DNA from 2 places in the Bacillus sp. UNC322MFChir4.1 genome. Region 2 is predicted to be linked to the other one. Evidence: a T-box and tRNA genes for the amino acid it is inferred to sense, from the RefSeq annotation. Region 2 holds a T-box; the other holds one or more tRNA genes.
What was found. The T-box of region 2 lies ahead of ileS (isoleucine--tRNA ligase). A T-box ahead of a tRNA ligase gene usually reads a tRNA of that ligase, here a tRNA-Ile.
Positions count from the first base shown of each region.

Region 1: it encodes a tRNA-Ile, which carries the amino acid that the T-box ahead of ileS (isoleucine--tRNA ligase) is inferred to sense. The anticodon was not compared.

Region 1 is NZ_JQKQ01000001.1:514,394-517,822, forward strand. It holds gene BR72_RS02640 (MFS transporter) at 1-425, opposite strand, end outside; gene sodA (superoxide dismutase [Mn]) at 812-1,423, opposite strand; tRNA gene BR72_RS02650 (tRNA-Ile) at 1,649-1,722, opposite strand; gene BR72_RS02655 (DUF1189 domain-containing protein) at 1,931-2,698, shown strand; gene BR72_RS02660 (hypothetical protein) at 2,764-3,105, shown strand; gene ispG (flavodoxin-dependent (E)-4-hydroxy-3-methylbut-2-enyl-diphosphate synthase) at 3,299-3,429, shown strand, end outside.
Region 2 is NZ_JQKQ01000001.1:152,928-156,356, forward strand. It holds gene ileS (isoleucine--tRNA ligase) at 1-1,452, opposite strand, end outside; T-box leader at 1,533-1,752, opposite strand; gene divIVA (septum site-determining protein DivIVA) at 1,804-2,310, opposite strand; gene BR72_RS00695 (YlmH family RNA-binding protein) at 2,403-3,176, opposite strand; gene BR72_RS00700 (YggT family protein) at 3,187-3,429, opposite strand, start outside.

The DNA of each region.
Region 1 (3,429 bases), 360 kb from region 2:
TTAAAAAAATCACGTGTCTCTGGCTCTGTAATTTCAAATGTTAACAAATTAAATGAGAGCCAGTAAAATCCATATCCTATCCCAAGTATGCCACCGATAAGTAAAATATACTGCGAAGCGTTCGTTCCTGCCAGTAATACAACGATAAAAAAAACAGCTAATGTTGTTACACCGATGCGAAGTAAAATTGTACGATCTACTCGTTTCGCTAGTTTTCCGGCAACAAGAAAAGTCAACGGCTGTAAAACAACGCTTGCTAAATTATAAAAGCCAATATTCATAAAGTCCTTCGTTTGCTTCCATAAATAAATATTAACAAACGTATTGGACAACGAAATGGCCAACGTATATAACCCGCCAATTATGAGTAATAAAACTAAATCACGATTCACCTCAACATCGCCAACTAAATGTTTCCATTTCATATAAACTCTCCTTTACTTCATGTTCTAGTCTTCCAAAGAAGGTCACAATTATGTAAAGAAGAAAAGCCGAAAATAAAACTTTCATGAGTAAACGTTTTTCTCATTAATATATAAATACAACTTGAAAAACCAACATAAAAACCACTTTTTTTAGATGGGCAAGAGTGTCCGGCCATGCTTGGAGCGATCAGGACCCTTTTCTGCCACATGCGTTATTTAAAACAAAGAGAGAAGGCAAGTGCACATTATGGTGTATTCTGTATAGCAGCAATTTGTATGTTAGTAAATCAACTTGAACTGTATATATTAAGGTGAGCCAATCAACTCTCCAAAAAAGAGCAAACAAAAAAACTAGGAGAAATTCCTCCTAGTTTTTACATTTATTATTATTTTGCGTCTTGGTAACGTTTTTCAATCGCATTCCAATCTACAACGCTCCAGAAAGCATTGATGTAGTCAGGACGACGGTTTTGGTAATGTAAGTAGTATGCATGCTCCCAAACGTCTAATCCTAAAACTGGCGTTTTGCCTTCCATTAATGGAGTATCTTGGTTTGGTGTGCTTGTTACTTCTAATTCACCATTGTTTACAACTAGCCATGCCCAACCAGAACCGAAACGAGTTGCGCCTGCTTTTGCAAACTCTTCTTTAAATGCATCGAAGCTACCAAATTTCGCTTCAATTGCACTTGCAAGTTCACCTACTGGCTGTCCGCCTCCATTTGGAGAAAGAATTGTCCAGAATAAAGAGTGATTTGCATGTCCACCACCATTATTGCGTACTGCTGTGCGAATTGCTTCTGGCACTTCGTTTAAGTTTGCTACTAGCTCTTCAATGCTTTTTTCTGCTAATTCTGCATGTCCTTCTAATGCCGCATTTAAGTTTGTTACGTATGTGTTGTGATGTTTTGTATGATGGATGTTCATTGTTTCTTTGTCAAAATGAGGTTCTAACGCATCATACGCATAAGGTAAATTTGGTAATTCATGTTTTGCCATTGTTATATTCCTCCCATTGTATGTATTGCCGATAATGACTTGGCATACAAATTCATTTTACCCTAATTACATAAGGGTGAAAACAAATTTAACGTATTGCCTCGCTAACATTAAGGTAGCAAATTTCCCATTTCTTTTCAAACGAAATGCTCATACATTTCGCAAAAAAAAAGCTCCCTTCTATAAGAGAGCTTTTCCGCTATGTATCAATATGCGAAATGGATATGGACCCTGTAGGACTCGAACCTACGACCGGACGGTTATGAGCCGTCTGCTCTAACCAGCTGAGCTAAGGGTCCGTAATATATGAGCAGTCATCAACCATACACTCTAATCAGTTAAACTTCGATGGTATATTATATGTAAAAATGTAAGATAAATTTACCATATTAAAAAGAAATGTGTCAATTGTATTTTCACATGCAACATGATATATCTTGTGATTCCTTAAAAACATACGTTACAATGAGATTATAAATCAATATATTTAATGAAGGAAGTGAATGCATGTCCATATTTATCCAGCTGTTTAAAAGCTTATACGCACCAAAAGAAATGGCACTTTTTCGTTTTCAAAAAATCGGAAAGACGATTCTTTACATAATGTTACTCTGTCTGCTTGCTACCGTTCCAAAAACGATTTTACTTGGAGACTTCATCCATGAAGGCATTAATTTAATCGATCGTTCTATCGAAAAAGATGTGCCTGATTTTAAAATTGAAAACGGTGAACTTCACGCAGACATTAGTAAACCAATTATAAAAGATGAAACAGATTTTATTTTTGTATTTGATCCAAACGCAACAGATACAAAGGCTTATCCAAACCGCGATGGTATATTCATTTTAAAAAATAAAATGGTTTCAACGGCACAACAACAAACACAATCCTTCCCATATAGTGATTTAGGAAATACAACTTTTGAAAAGAAAGATGCAAAGGAAATCGTTTCATTCATTGATAGCATCTCTTCAGTTGCTATATTCTTAATCGGGATATTTATTTACTTATTCGAACTATTCATTACTTTTCTTGGTGTTTCACTATTGGCATTTATCGGCTCTGCAATGAGCGGAGTTCGTAAATTATCTTACAAACAAGTTTGGACTTTAACTGCCTATAGTTTTACAATCCCGACTATATTCTTTATGATTATGGACTTATTAAAAATAAATGTTCCATTCTCATTATTTATATTCATTGGTGTTGTTCTCGTCGTTCTTTATTTAACAATAAAAGAAGTGCCAAGACCAAAAGAAAAAAATTCACTATAAAAAATGCCCTCAAGGCATTTTTTTTTTGGACAAGCATATATTTCTCTACAAAGGAGTGGAAAAATATGAAAAGGCTTGGCGGTGTCTTGTTACTACTTGTTCTCGGTTACGTCTTGTACTATGATATGACAATCGGCACGTTACCGTTGCTTCATACATATTCCAAAACAAAAGAAACCTCAGCTAAAGTTGCAAATGATAAGCAAAAAGAAAATACATCACAGGCAAAATTTAAAGTCATTGAAGTAAAAACGGGCGATACTGTTCTCTCCATTACAGAAGAAATTAACAAGAAAAAAATCCCTTCTATTGAAAAGGTTGTTACGGATTTCAAAGACTTAAATCAAGACAAATCTCCAGCAAAATTACAAGTCGGAAAAAAATACAAATTCCCCCTCTACCAGTAATAACATCACATAATTCTTGTCAACTGTAGTAAGGCGCTGATACAATAGGAAAAGTGAAACTATATAAATACAAATTGAAAAATCAAAATGGATTTATATAGACATTTTGCTTCACCAGATAAATACTGCATACAATATAACTGTGTTTATCTACAAAATAAGAAACTTCTTTTATAAGGAGAGCGATCTATTCGTGAATGAAATAACTCATCGTACAAAAACACGTCCTGTTAAAGTTGGAAATTTAACAATTGGCGGTAATAATGAATTAATTATACAAAGCATGACAACAACGAAAACCCATGATGTGGAAGCAACAGTTGC
Region 2 (3,429 bases):
TAACGCTGCTACATGATTAATTGTCTCATCTGTAATAATTGGTTCACCATTTTCTGCATAGAATACAGGAATCGGAACACCCCATGCACGTTGACGAGAAATACACCAGTCACCGCGATCACGAACCATGTTATGAAGACGTGTTTCTCCCCAAGCTGGCACCCATTTTGTTTCCTCTACAGCTTGTAATAATTCACTGCGGAACGCTTCAATAGACGCAAACCATTGCGCAGTTGCTCGGAAAATAATTGGTTGTTTCGTTCTCCAGTCATGTGGATAAGAATGCGTAATAAATGTTAACTTTAATAACGCACCAACCTCTTCTAATTTTTCTGTAATTGGTTTATTTGCCTTATCATAGAATAGTCCTTCAAACCCTGGAGCTTCACTTGTTAATACACCTTTATCATCAACTGGACAAAGAACTTCTAAACCGTATTTCTTTCCAACAAGGAAGTCATCTTCCCCGTGCCCAGGTGCTGTATGTACACAACCTGTACCAGCATCTGTCGTGACATGTTCACCAAGCATTACAAGAGAATCACGGTCGTAGAATGGATGTTTCGCCGTTGTATATTCAAGCTCGCTACCTTTTACTGTTTTCACAACTTCAGCATTTTCCCACTCTAATGTTTTCGTAACTGTTTCAAATAGTTCAGAAGCGATAATATATTTTTCATTATTTACTTTCACAACACTATATTCAAGTTCTGGATGAACAGAAATACCTAAGTTAGCTGGTAACGTCCAAGGTGTTGTTGTCCAAATGATGAACTTCTCATCACCCTCTAAAACATTCTTTCCATCTTTTACAGGGAATGCTACATAAATAGATGCAGATTTTTTATCTTTATATTCAATTTCTGCTTCTGCTAATGCAGATTCACTTGTTGGAGACCAGTAAACAGGTTTTTGTCCTTTATAGATATAACCTTTTTTCGCCATTTCGCCGAATACCTTAATTTGCTGTGCTTCATATGCTGGCTCTAATGTAATGTATGGATTATCCCAATCACCGCGTACACCTAAACGTTTAAATTGCTCGCGCTGACGATTTACTTGCTCGTATGCGTATTCTTCACAAAGTTTACGGAATTCAGCAACTGTCATTTCTTTACGCTTAACACCTTTATTTGTTAAGGCTTGCTCAATTGGTAGTCCGTGTGTATCCCAACCTGGTACATATGGTGCACAGTATCCCGTCATTGATTTAAAACGAACAATAAAGTCTTTTAATACTTTATTTAACGCATGTCCCATATGAATGTCACCATTCGCATATGGCGGTCCATCATGCAGTACAAACAGCGGACGTTCTTTTGTACGTTCTTGTACTTTTTCATAAATGTTCACTTCAGCCCATTTTTCTTGCATAACAGGCTCACGTTTCGGTAAATTCCCACGCATTGGAAATTCTGTTTTTGGCATTAATAATGTATCTTTATACTCCATACTTAATTCCTCCTTGAATATATAAAAGATTGACACTTTTTCTAAATAAATGGAATAAAAAAGAGACCTTCTCATCCCCAAAAAGGGACGAGAAGGTCTCCCGCGGTACCACCCTAGTAGACTACTACATATAGTAATCCTCTTTATATTCTTAACGCGAATACACGCCTCTGCTTACTTTGTTGTTCAGCGAGGAACTCCAGGGTGATATTCCCATTCTCTCCTTATCCTGAGCTTCCACCGCCCTCAGTTCGCTATATAAGGTATGAAAAAAGTACTTATCCCTATCTTCGTTTTTCTAAAAAATTATGTTGTATAGAATTATATGTAATAATGAGAAAAACGTCAAGTTTACACAGTTTCTTCTTTCTTAAGAAGCTCATCTACTTCTTCTTCTAACTCGATTAACTTGTCCCAATCGTCATTGTTTAACATTTCAAGCTGCGCTTCTATTAGCATACGGAAACGCGTACGGAACACTTTTGCTTGCTTTTTCAGCTCTTCAATATCAAATGCCACTTTTCTTGATTTTACTAACGCTTCGTTAACAATACGGTCTGCATTTTTTTCTGCTTCACGAACAATTAACTTTGCTTCTTTTTGTGCATTACGCTTTACTTCTTCTGCTGCTTCTTGTGCTACAACGATAGATTTGTTTAATGTATCTTCAATATTGGAGAAATGATCTAATTTCCCTTCTAGTTGTGCAACTTTTTCTTCTAATGATTTTTTCTCACGAATTACTAATTCATAATCTTTAATGATTTGATCAAGGAATTCATTTACTTGATCCTCATCATAGCCACGAAAACCACGACTAAATTCTTTATTATGAATATCTAACGGTGTTAACGGCACAAACGCCACCTCCAAGTAGGTTATCTAAATTTTCTTTTTTAATTATATCTTTTCTTCGACAAAATGGGAGATTTTCCTTCTAAAAAAAGAAATCATTTTAAAGTCCCATACAAAATTCTCCATTTATCGCGCTTTGTTTTTCCCTCAGCAGCGAGTAATTTACCTCTACCATGACCTCTTACAGAAAATACATCTCCCGGAAAACATTCATAAGCAGATCGATCAACGACTTTCCAGTTTACTTTCACAAGACCATTTTTAATGAATGGCTGTACCTTTTGTCGAGATAGATGAAACATTTCTGATAGCAGTACATCTAATCGAAGTGACGGGACGGTACCTGACTTTTCATCCCACTGATCTTCTATATGTAATGCACGATCAATTGACACAGGTGATAATGATACTTTTGTTTTTCCAATTGATTGTAAATTCATTTCTATATACGACACAACTTCTTTTGCAACTACAATTTGGGCACGATTGTTCTGAAGCCAAATATCTCCGCATTTCTCCCGCTTTAAGCCAAGAGACATAAATGCTCCTAATATTTGACGATGCTCTAGCGTATAAAATTTAGAAGGATAGTCAATTTCTAATATTTCTATTTGAAACTCTTCTGCATTCGGCAGAAAGTAATCGGGATAAATTAACGCCCGTTTTCTTTCTGCACTCGGGGTAGCCCCGTATAACTGAAATGCAGCATCACCTTGATGTCCAACAATCATAGAAACAATTTGTTGTTCTCGCGGATCAAGAAAATCAGTAAGTTTTACTTGATGGTATTCTTCTGCTGCTTGCTTCCATTCTAATACTTTATCAACGAAAACTGTTTCTTCAGGTCTAAAATGTTCATAGATGCTCATCTATATTTCCCTATATCAAAAAGAATTCAAATACACGTACCAATCCTGATTTTGCAAAACGTAGTACAAGAATCGCCACAATTGGAGAAATATCAATTACACCTAATGGTGGAATAAACCTCCGAAACGGTTCTAAATACGGCTCACAAATACGGGCTAGGAAATCACCAAATGTTGACTCTCTAGCTCCCGGAACCCAGGATAAAAGGATATAAACAATAAGCGCAAATGAATAAATTTCGAATAGATAGTA